Regions from separate parts of the Jejuia spongiicola genome, predicted to be linked through region 1. Evidence: riboswitches for the same ligand, from Rfam matches in the RefSeq annotation. Region 1 holds a riboswitch; the other holds the start of a gene.
What was found. A riboswitch is a leader RNA that binds a small molecule or an ion and turns the genes downstream of it on or off. The one in region 1 is predicted to bind cobalamin.
Positions count from the first base shown of each region.

Region 2: linked by a shared signal. The riboswitch ahead of M3P09_RS12840 (PAS domain-containing protein) and the one ahead of M3P09_RS05565 (TonB-dependent receptor plug domain-containing protein) in region 1 are both predicted to bind cobalamin.

Region 1 covers NZ_JAMFLZ010000002.1:346,755-353,056, reverse strand. Annotated here, with positions in the region: gene M3P09_RS05580 (RNA polymerase sigma factor) at 1-404, opposite strand, end outside; gene M3P09_RS05575 (S41 family peptidase) at 752-2,251, shown strand; gene M3P09_RS05570 (Dph6-related ATP pyrophosphatase) at 2,244-2,966, shown strand; gene M3P09_RS05565 (TonB-dependent receptor plug domain-containing protein) at 3,048-4,910, opposite strand; cobalamin riboswitch at 4,978-5,175, opposite strand; gene M3P09_RS05560 (bifunctional adenosylcobinamide kinase/adenosylcobinamide-phosphate guanylyltransferase) at 5,265-5,768, shown strand; gene cobT (nicotinate-nucleotide--dimethylbenzimidazole phosphoribosyltransferase) at 5,774-6,302, shown strand, end outside.
Region 2 covers NZ_JAMFLZ010000005.1:116,864-123,165, reverse strand. Annotated here, with positions in the region: gene M3P09_RS12865 (metallophosphoesterase) at 1-916, shown strand, start outside; gene M3P09_RS12860 (class I SAM-dependent rRNA methyltransferase) at 955-2,181, shown strand; gene M3P09_RS12855 (NAD(P)H-dependent flavin oxidoreductase) at 2,244-3,191, shown strand; gene M3P09_RS12850 (hypothetical protein) at 3,184-3,540, opposite strand; gene M3P09_RS12845 (pyridoxamine 5'-phosphate oxidase family protein) at 3,684-4,289, shown strand; cobalamin riboswitch at 4,320-4,448, shown strand; gene M3P09_RS12840 (PAS domain-containing protein) at 4,557-5,045, shown strand; gene M3P09_RS12835 (heparan-alpha-glucosaminide N-acetyltransferase domain-containing protein) at 5,056-6,234, opposite strand; gene M3P09_RS12830 (AraC family transcriptional regulator) at 6,291-6,302, opposite strand, start outside.

The DNA of each region.
Region 1 (6,302 bases):
GCAATCTCATCATAATCATATTCTTCTATATCTCTTAGCTGAATTATCATGCGTTGTTGTTCTGGTAACTCTTCAATAATTTTTGCTACCCAATTAACACTATCGTTTAATTCAACTTGCTTTTGTAATGGTGTTCCTTTTTCTTCATAATTACTATGTACAATCTTTAAATTTTGAGCTTGCTTCGATTTTAATTTATCAAAACAAAAATTCTTTGTCATAGTCATCGAAAAAGCTTCTACATTTTTATATTCAGCAATCTTCTTTTTATTATTCCATAACTTTAACAGAATTTCTTGCGTTGCATCTTCAGCTTCTTCAGTAGATATTAGCAATCGTTTTGCTAAACGAAATACTTTATCCTTAAAAGGCATTACAATTTTTAAAAACTCTGTTTGAGTCATTTTGGTTTGGTTTAGTTTAAAACAACTTAGTTTAGGCTGTTTGATATTACGACGACCATGTATTTGTTTTGTTACATTACAAATAAAAAAAATTAAATAATTAGGGCGTAACCCTATAGGGTCGGGCTTTCTCTACTCGCTTCCTCCTAAGTCGGCGAGCTCAAACAAACCGTTCAATCCCTTACGTGAAATTCTGCCTCTATGTGCATTCTACAATACAATCTACTTTACTAAACTTAATTATATTGACTAATATTCAGAATCAACAATTTCAACCAATTATTTTTTATTATACAATAATGTAAGTAAATTTAGGGTTTTATAGACTACTTATATAAAATAATGCTATGCGATATTTAAAAGCCCTAATCCTAATTCTTATAGTTTCCTTTTCTACTGTAAGCTGTTTTGAAGATAATGATGATAATCTAATTTCAGCAAGTCAAATAAACGATTTTGTATGGAAAGGTATGAACACTTTCTACTTATACAAAGATGATGTACCAGACTTGGCAAATGATAGATTTCCATCAAACGACGATTATGCAACATATTTAAATGGTTTTAATTCTCCTTTCGATTTATTTGAAAGCTTAATACATCAAAGAGAGACTGTTGACAGGTTTAGCTGGATTGTTGATGATTATATTGCCTTAGAACAACTTTTTAGTGGCATTATTACCAGTAATGGAATGGAATTTGGCATATTTGGTTTTTCTCCTACAGATACTAATAGGTATGGCTATGTTCGATATGTACTGCCTAATACAAGTGCTGCAAGCCAGGGAGTAAAAAGAGGAGATATCTTTTATGCAATTAATGGTACACAACTTACTTCAGATAATTGGAGGTCGCTTACTAGTACAGATAATTACACTATCAATATAGGGAGTTATGAAGATAGCGGAACACCAGAAACAACAGACGATTTTGTAACAAACACTTCAGAAACTGTTACACTATCTAAAACACAATACACAGAAAATCCAATTTTAACAAACAAAGTTATAGATGTTGGAGGCATTAAAGTAGCATATTTAATGTATAATGGATTTACAGGTACCGATCAATTCAATGCAGAGTTAAATGATACATTTGGAGCATTTAAAAGTGCTAATGCAACTGAATTAGTGCTCGATTTACGATATAACCCAGGAGGTTCTGTAAATACAGCCATACTATTATCTAGCATGATTACTGGGCAATTTACTGGAGATATTTTTAGTACAGAACAATGGAATTCCGAATTTCAACAGGCTTTTGAGGATGAAAACCCCGAGTTTTTAATAAGTAGATTTGTAAATAATAATGACGGAGCAGCATTAAACAGCTTAAACCTCTCTAGAGTTTTTATTCTTACTACAAGATCGAGTGCATCAGCAAGCGAATTAGTAATTAACAGTTTATCCCCTTATATAAATGTTGTTCAAATAGGAACCTCTACAACAGGAAAATATCAAGCATCTAGGACATTATACGATTCTCCAAATTTTAGTAGGTCTGGTGCAAATCCTAGTCATACTTACGCTATGCAACCCCTTATTTTTAAATCGCTAAATGTTAATGGAGCAACAGATTATTTTAATGGGCTTTTTCCAGAACCTAATAATATTTTAGCAGAAAGTATTCGAAATTTAGGTGTTCTAGGCGATGTAAATGAACCACTACTCGCAAGAGCTATTAGCATAATTGATGGTACTGGAAAGTCCTCTAGTCCTGCAAGCTCAAAAAGTGAGAACAATATAAAAATTACTGGCAGTAGTAAAGATTTAATTCCTTTTTCAAATGAAATGTATATTGATAAAGACATTCCAGATGATTTAATAAAAAGAGTTCTATTTGAATAAACATAAAACCTACTTCAACTGGAGTTCTGGAAAAGATTCCGCTTTAGCGCTCTACTATCTATTACAAAATGAGAGTTACTCAATAGATGAGTTAATCACAACAGTTAATAGCCATTACAATCGTGTTTCTATGCACGGACTGAGAAAAGAACTGTTAATTGCACAAACCAAAGCCTTAAACATACCAGCAAGTTTAATAGAACTTCCAGAAATGCCAAGTATGGAAATCTATGAACAAAAAATGCTAGAAACCGTTTCTAGACTAAAAAATGATGGTTTTACGCATACAGCTTTTGGCGATATTTTTCTTGAAGACTTAAGGGTTTACAGAGAGAAACAATTAGAAAAGCAGGGCTTTAAAGCCGTATTTCCTATTTGGAGAAAAGACACTAAAGCTTTAATTCACGAATTTTTAAATTTAGGTTTTAAAACCATAATTGTTTGTGCGAATTCTAAGTATTTTAATGAAGACTTTGTAGGAACAATAATAGATGAAAACTTTATAGACAATTTACCTGATGGTGTCGATCCCTGTGGCGAAAATGGAGAATTTCATACCTTTTGTTTCGATGGTCCTATTTTTAAAAACCCAATTGATTTTAGCATTGGTGAAAAAGTATACCGCGAGTATAACGCACCAAAATCTGACGATGATTCTATTTGTAAAAGTGATTCTGAGAAATATGGTGTTTGGTACTGTGATTTAATTCCTTGAACTTAAAAAGTGCCACCAAATAGCAGAATGGTGGCACTTAATAAATTTGGCTTACGCCAAAGCATTGACTTTATTCTCTCACTATAAAGTCAATTGAAAACCTATCCTAACGTTTCTTCCTTTAGTTACATAACCTGGAACATCTTCATAATCCTCATTTAAGATATTATCAAGCCCTCCAAAGAATTTTATTTTATTTTTTAAAACAGTATGGCTTACATACAAATTAACTAAGCTAAAGCTCTCCAAAAGAGGCACAAAGCTATTCTCAAATCTATCGTGTGTATATTGATAAGATAATGATGCAAAAGTCGTTTTTGAAAAATCGTAACCCAATTGCAAATTAGCTTTATGCTTAGGTATTCTTCTTGCTAAACTTTCTTTATATTCAGTAAATGCATAGTTAGCAGTAATAGATAATTTCTCAATTGGTGTCGTATTTACTTCAACTTCTACGCCTCTTGCATGTAAATCCTCAGTTGCATTTAAATACCCTCCATTAAGCCATAGCACGGTATTTTTTTCTTCTCTATTAAAGAAAAGCCCAGTTACTCTAAAATTATCATTTAATTTAAACTCTGTTCCAACTTCAATCGTTCTATTCTCTTCTGGCCCTAAGTCTGGATTAGCACCAAAATTACCAAACAATTGAGATAACGAAGGTGTTATAAAAGATGTACTAAAAGAACCAAAAAGCTTTGTATAACCATCATTATTAGATTTAAAAGTAAATGATGGATTTAAGTTATATGTAAAGTGAGAGCCATACTCGTTATGGTTATTTAAGCGTGCTCCAGCGTTAATATTTAAACCAAAATCTGAAACATACACAAAATTAGCGTATGGGTCTATAATATTAAATCTTACATCATTAGCAAATATGGCTTTATTTTCTATAGCGTTTAAACCGATAATAGTGTAGAACATTTTATTAAAAACATATTTGTTATAAATATCTAACACATAATTTTCAGACTTAAATATTGATGGAAAGTTAGAGATAAACACTCTTTCATACTCACTGTAAGCAGCATTTAAATTAATGCTACCATTTCTATATTTAAATTTAGATGAAAGCCCAAATCGATATTGTTCATTGTTAAATTCATCAGGTGTATCTACTAAACTAAAATTAGAATCAAATCCATCAATTTCTGAATTTGTATCTGTAAAGTTTCCATAAACATTTAAAGAAAAGTCTTTATTAAACTTATACCCTAAATTAATATCTATTCCATATTTAGAATAAACATCTTTCTCATTAGTATCACTAATTGCTGCCGAAAGACCATCAGAAAACTGATTACTAAATGCCGTACGATATGTAAACTTATTTAACGTTCCACTTAAAGCAACACTGTTATTGAAATCAGCGATATTATAATTTTGATCAGATTCTGTTTGATTAGTTCCAAAACTTGAAGAAAAAACGGCACTAATCTTTTTTGCATCGGCTTTTTTAGTTGTAATACTAATAACAGCTGATGCTGCACCACTACCATACAAGGTACTTGCAGCTCCTTTAATTATCTCTATAGACTCAATTTGATTTAAATTTAAAAGTCTAAAATCGTATTCAATATTAATTTGTGACGGATCGCTTACTTGAATACCATCAATTAAAACTAAAACTTGACGATTACGCCCACCACGAGCATATACGCCCAAGTTCTGGCCTGCATTGCTCCTACTACCGTTAATTTCGATACCAGATTGTGCATTAATTAATTCAGAAACTGTTCTACCTTGGTTTCTTTCAATATCAACTTTTGATATTTTAATAACAGATTTACCTGAATTTTCACGTTTTAATGCAAAACGAGAATCTGTAATAACAACTTCATCTAGTTGCTCTACTTTTGTTGAGTCGACTTGCTGTTGTGCAAATCCAATTAAAGACATACCAAAACACAGCACGCCTAAAACATTTGTTTTTTTGTTCATTTTAATGAATAATTACTCGAGAATCGCATGGATTATCATACGCAAACTTTTATCCCGAAAGTTTAACTTATTTGTTTTGAATTAGGCAGGTCTCCTGACTTGCGTCTTCATGTTGGTCTTCCCAAAGATTACTCTTCAGTGACAAAGAAGTTTAACATGAAGCTTTATAGCTTACAGTTGCGGGAACAGTTCTGGTTTCTCACCAGATTCCCTTTTAATTCATCCTATATAAATACAGAACAAAACCAAAATTCGCTGCAAATGTACTATCTATTTTTAGAATCAAAACTATTTTATTGCGTAATTCTTTAAAAAAGAATAATATTTGTGCTAGTAATCAACAACACATAATTCATGATTTATTTCATAACTGGTGGCGAACGTTCTGGAAAAAGTAGTTATGCACAAAGCTTGGCATTATCACTTTCAAACACACCTAAATATGTTGCTACATCGCGCATTTGGGGTGATGATCATAGAAAACGTATTGACAGACACATTGCTGATAGAGATGAACGTTGGACATCTATTGAGGAAGAAAAGATATTAGCATCGGTTATAAAAACTAATGATGTTGCTGTTATTGATTGTGTAACGCTTTGGCTTACCAATTTTTATGTGGATACCAAAAACGATATTGAAAAAAGCCTCGAACTAGCTAAAATAGAATTCAATAAACTACTAGATATTGATGCTACTATAATTATAATTTCTAACGAAATTGGCATGGGAGTACATGCGCAGACCGAAGTGGGTAGAAAGTTTACAGAGTTACAAGGTTGGATGAATCAGCATATAGCTAAACATGCCAATAAAGCTACCATGATGGTTTCTGGTATACCATTAACCCTTAAATAATTTCAATGAAAAATATTAGTTCAATAAAAAATCAAGAGTTAGAAGTTGCACTTCAAAAAAAAATTGATTTAAAAACAAAACCTTTAGGCGCTTTAGGCGATTTAGAACATTTAGCTTTTAAAATAGGCTGTATTCAAAATACTGAAAATCCAAAAATAGCTAATCCAACTATTGTTGTTTTTGCAGGTGATCATGGTATTGCTAAAAAAGGAGAAGTCAACCCTTTTCCACAAGAAGTAACAGCTCAAATGGTTTATAATTTTGTAAACGGAGGCGCTGCTATAAATGTGTTTACAAAAACTAACGACATTAACTTAAAGGTAGTAGATGCTGGCGTTAATCATAATTTTGAAAACAACTTAAATATTGTTGATGCTAAAGTAGGTTTTGGCACCAAAAACTATCAAGAAGAGTCTGCAATGACTATTGAACAATGCCAAGATGCATTCTCAAAAGCTGAAAATATTATACATAAAACACATTCTGAAGGCTGTAATACTATTGGGTTTGGCGAAATGGGAATTAGTAATACCT
Region 2 (6,302 bases), on a different contig from region 1:
TCAGGGAATATTTGAATTAATGACTGGGTGGATTGAAGAAAATATTGAGTCTTTAAATATAAAAATGGTTTTATGCACAGGAGATTTGGTAGAGCAGAATGAATTATTAGTTGCCGATAAAACGAACGGTAATAAACCTAGTAGAGATCAATGGATTTCTATATCAAAAGCGTTTGACAAATTAGATGGAAAAGTACCTTATATTTTAGCAGCTGGTAATCATGATTTTGGTTATAAAAATATTGAAAATAGAAAATCTAATTACAACAAATATTTCCCTGCGCATCGAAACATATTAAATGCTAAATTACTTAGAGAAGTTACAAATAACATTGATGGTTTGCCAACTATTGAAAATGCAGCTTCTGAATTTATTTCGCCCGATGGGCGTAAATTTCTTTTTCTCAATTTAGAGTTTGCACCAAGAAACGCTGTTATAGAATGGGCTAATAAGGTTTCTAAAAAGAAGGATTATAAAGACCATACTTTGGTTTTGTTAACGCATTCGTATTTAAATGCAAATAATGAGCATATCGAAAATGAGAATTATCCTATTACAGATGGAAATTATGGAAAGGCTATTTGGGAGAAATTAGTTAAACCGTCTACAAATATTCAAATGGTTTTTTCTGGACACATTGGAGGAGTAAACGATTTTAAAGCTCACGTAGCCTATAAAGTAGATACAAATAATTCAGGTAAAAAAGTTAATCAAATAACGTTTAACGCACAGGCATTAGGAGGTGGTTGGCATGGAAACGGAGGAAATGGTTGGCTTCGTATACTTGAATTCATGCCAGATAAAAAGACTGTGAAGGTCTATACATTCTCTCCTTTTTTTGCTATTTCTCCTGAAACTCAAGAAAAAGCATGGAGTAAAACACCATTTAATTCGTTTTCATTTGAATTGGATTAATAATATTATTTGCCTTTTAAAATGAACAAAAATTAAGAATGCAATTTTCTAATAAAATAAACTCTTATTATCAACCAAAACGACTAGCAGTTAAGCTAAATGTAAAAGGAGAGCAGTTTGTTGTAAAAGGGCACCCATGGGTGTTCTCTAATAATATTGTTAAGATTAATAATGGTGCGACAACTGGCGATTTGGCAATAATTTTTAGTAAGAATAAGAACAAGGTTATCGGTTTGGGTTTATACGACCCTAATTCTCCTATTCGTATAAAAATGATTCATAGTAGTTCAGAAAAAATAGAAATCAATGCAGAATTTTTTGAACGTAAAATAAAAGAAGCCTATACTAAGCGACTCTCTTTATTAAAAACTAATACCACAGGTTATCGCTTATTGTTTGGCGAAAATGATGGCTTTCCTGGGTTGATTGCAGATGTTTACAATACGGTTTTGGTTGTAAAACTATATTCAGAAATTTGGTTACCATATTTGCAAACATTAATATCCAGTCTACAAAAAACTTCAAAAGCAAAAACTATTGTTATTCGATTAAGTCGAGGATTGCAGCAATCAAAGAGGCACCATTTAAAGGATGGAGATATAGTTTTTGGAGTATTAGAAAATGAAATTGTTGAATTTGTAGAGCACGGTGTTAATTTTTCAGCGAATGTTATCAAAGGACATAAAACAGGTTATTTTTTAGATCATCGAGCAAATAGAAAACAGGTAGGCGATTGGAGTTTAGGCAAAACTGTGTTAGATGTTTTTTCTTACGCTGGAGGGTTTTCTGTGCATGCCCTGTCTAATGGAGCAGATGAAGTTACCAGTTTAGATATTAGTAAACAAGCTTTAGAAATTGCATTGCAAAATGGAAAATTGAATAATTACTCTGGTAAGCATAAAACTATTGCTGGTGATGCTTTTGATGAGTTAAGCAAGCTTATTAATAAGGGTAAAACTTATGATGTTGTTGTTATTGATCCACCAAGTTTTGCTAAACAACAGTCTGATATTGAGCTTGCTAAAAAAAAATACGGACAGTTGGCAGCTTTAGGAGAAAAGTTAACAGCCAATAAAGGCACATTAGTTTTGGCCTCTTGTTCTTCAAGAGTTACAGCCCAATCTTTTTTTGATATTAATAATCGAATATTAATAAATCAAAATAGAAAATTCAGTAATATTTTACAGACATATCATGATATTGATCACCCTATAAATTTTCCAGAAGGCGCTTATTTAAAATGTGGATATTATAAGTTTGATTAATTTAAACTATTATGCGCGCATAATAAATTATTGATTATATTTGTTGAAATCAATTTTTTAAGATGAATACAAAGCTTACTGAACTTTTAAAAATTAAGCACCCTATTATTCAAGCACCAATGTTTTTGGTATCAAATGTTACAATGGTTACCGAAGCCATGAAAGGTGGAATTGCAGGATGTATTCCAGCTCTTAATTATAGAACTCTTGAAGAGTTAAGAGCTGCTATCAGACAGCTTAATGCTAATAAAATTGAAGGAGGCTCGTTTGGTTTTAATCTTATTGTAAACAAATCTAATATCAAATATAAAGATCAATTAGGTGTGATTTGTGAGGAAGGCTGTGATTTTATTATTACTTCTTTAGGAAGCCCTGAGGAAACCATTAACCAAGCTCATAAAGTAGGAATCAAGGTGTTTTGTGATGTAGTTGATTTAAAGTTTGCAAAAAAAGTTGAAGGTTTAGGAGCCGATGCGGTAATAGCAGTAAATAATGAGGCTGGAGGGCATAGGGGTAACGCAACACCAGAAAGTTTAATTAAAGAATTGGTTGCCAATTGTAACATTCCAATAATCTCTGCTGGGGGTGTGGGATGTAAAGCAGATATTGATGAAATGATAAATTATGGAGCAGAAGGTGTTTCGGTTGGAAGCCCATTTATTGCATCAATTGAGGCGAGTGTCACTGACGAATACAAACAAGCTTGTGTAGATTATGGTGCTGATGATATTGTAATGACTGAACGTATTTCTGGTACGCCATGTACTGTTATTAACACGCCTTATGTTCAGAAAATTGGAACTAAGCAAACCTGGTTAGAATCTGTTTTGAATAAAAATAAGAAACTCAAAAAATGGGTGAAAATGATTCGTTTTTCAATTGGAATGAATGCCACGAAAAACGCAGCTACCAAAGCCACTTATAAAACGGTTTGGGTTGCTGGCCCTAGTATAGAACATACCAAGAAAATTTCACCAACAAAAGATATTATTAGTCGTTTGGTTAATTAACTAAGGCCACATTTTTAGCCCTCCTTTTTTTGTTATTTCCAACAAACAAACTAATTGTTGTACTTGCAGTAAGACCTCCTAAGGTTGTTGCAGCTAGTTCACCTGTATTAAATCTATTATTTTCTTTTCCACTATCGTAAACTTCTTTTGCGAGACCTGCTAATGCGGAAGTTCCTAAACTATACCAAAAGGCTTTCTTTTTGTTTTTTGTAGTTGTATAAACTATAGTATAAGTTGTTGCTGAGATTAAAGCTCCTGCACCAAAGTGTAGTTTATGGTCTGCAGTAATAGTTTGTGCTTTGCATAAACTTATAAAAAATATTGCTAAAATTAAAATTAATGATTTCATAAATGACTGATATTTGGTTGCTTAAGTGTAATTGTAAGTAATATATACTATAGCTTTGATAAATATTTGATGAAATACATTTTTATTTGATTATTGACCAATATTTAAATTAAATTAGCTATGAATTAGAATATATTACCAATATGAAGATTAGTACAGAAAAACAACTTAGAGAGTTATACGGCTATGCTAGTGGAAGAGCAAAAGATAAAGTGTTTTCTAAATTAGATAAGCATGCCATAAACTTTATAAATAAAAGCCCTTTTTTAATTTTATCTTCATCAAGTAAAGAGGGAAAGCACGATGCATCACCTAGAGGTGGAGCTTTAGGCTTTGTAAAAGTAATAAGCGATTCAGAAATTATTATTCCAGACTCTAAAGGTAATAATAGAGTAGATAGTTTATCAAATATAGTTGAAACAGGAAAAGTTGGATTACTGTTTTTAGTACCTGGTATTGATGAGACTTTGCGCATTAACGGAAATGCATATTTATCAACTGACGAAGATTATTTAAATTTATTTATTACTGAGAAGAACCCTCCGAAAAGTTGTATTGTTATTTCTATTGAAGAAGTATTTCTACATTGTGCTAAAGCTTTATTGCGTTCTAAATTATGGGACGAGTCTTCAAAAATTAATCGTGATGAATTCCCAACAATGGGACAAATGCTTAAAGATCAATTAGGTTCTAAAGAAGCACCAGAAACACGCGAAGCTATGGTAGAGCGTTACCAAAAAGATTTATAGTATTTGCTTGTAAGTCATCAAAGTACTACCTTTGACTTATTATTATAAAGGTTTAGCATTTGCTAGCTAAAAAGGAATTGTGTTAAAATCACAAGCTGTCGCGCAACTGTAAATAATATTAATTATAAGCCAGATACTTCCTTTATAATAGACAAACAGTGCTTTCGCGATTTAAAGCCAAGTCAAGATACTTTTCTTAATTATTAAACTGGTTTTAATAGTTAATGTCTTGCTTCTTTATACCACTGCACCAAAAAAAAAGAAGCTATGAAAACCAAAGAAAGATTATTAAGAGGACCATTATTATGTTGGGATATTTATGCAATGCATCTAACTGAACAGGCTGTAAACTTCAATAGAGAGACTGAATTAGGCATTTTAAAAGCATTTAAAGAAAAGTTTGGTTGGGCATTAGATATTGATAAAATATTTGCAGAGAAAGATTTTGAAGCACTTGTACTTACAGATAATAATCAACACATTCAATGGGTAAATAAAGGGTTTACTAAAATGACAGGTTACCCCGCTAATCATGCAAAAGGAAAAAAGCCTAATTTTTTACAAGGAGAGGGTTCTTCAGAACAAACAAAAAAAGCCATTAGGGAAAATTTGAATAGAGGAAAACAGTTTAAAGAACAAATTATAAACTATAAAAAAGATGGTACTCCATATAATTGCGAAATAGAAATCTATCCTATTAAAGATAATAATAAAACCACTCACTATTTGGCAATAGAAAAGGAAATTGGAATGTAAATTTGTGCAATTAAAGTTTTAATTTATAACCTTTTTTCTCCATCCAACCTGTAAAAGCAACTACGAGTAAGGCAAAAACAAAAGACCCAATGAGTCCTATAACACCAATGTTTAAAGAATCAGGAAGCCTAATGCCTGTAATATTTCTTAAAGGATAAGCAAAATAAGGAATCATATAACAAGTAAGGGTTGCAGTTCCAGCTGGTGCAATAATTTTTGCCCAATCCACCTGTTTTTTTATATCTGCAATAAAGTATAAAACTGCAAAAGATACAAAACCAATACCAGAGCATATAGCTACCCACGATGGTGTACCTTGTATTTTAGAAATTCCCCAAATAGGTCGTGTTAATAATCCGTAGCTAATAAACATAACTCCAATAATAGTAAGTGATATAAATGCCCATTTGTTATGACTAACAGATATTTTTTTATAAAGTAAAGTAGCTATTATTCCTGCTGTAGTTAATGCTGGTATTGTACCTGTATATATTACAGATATGAAGCTTAAGTTTTTATTAAGTGGAGGAAGTAAATCTGTATGATCTAAAACTGCTAATGCATTGAAAAAAAGAAGTAACCCTAACATGATGTATAAGTTTCCTTTAGAAAAAACATATACCAAAGCATTTATTAAATAGGCCCATCCAATAAGCCCTAAAATACCCCACCATTTGGTTTTCATCAAAATATCTCCATTTGGACCACCCTTGTAAATAATAGCTAAGTAAATAAGAATTAAAATACCTATTCCTTGTAAAATAGGATGCCATTTTTTTGGTACAGGGCTTTTTTTCCAGTGCATCCAAATGAGAACTACTGCTAGTGCCATAAGAATGCACCACCAATATTTTCCAATTCCCAGGCTTACATGAGCGCTTGGATAATTCACCATATATACACCAATAATTAAAAGCGATACAGATCTAATTATAACATGTTTTGCAATAGATACGTTACTGTCTCCTTTGTTTTGGCGTTGTTTTATAGCGAAAGGAATGCTTAAGCCAACAATAAATAAAAAGAGAGGAAAAATAACATCAGAAAACCCCAGATAATCTTCAGTGGCCGAAGCATGTTGCAACCATTTTGGAACATTTTTTAGTGTCCAAAAATCGTTTACCCATATCATTAAAACCATGGTGATTGCTCTCAGAATGTCTATTGATGCTATTCTTCCTCTATTCATATTTTTGATAAATAAGTCTCTAAAGTAACGTTTTTAATCAAAAATACACTTGTAAGCTATTTAATAGG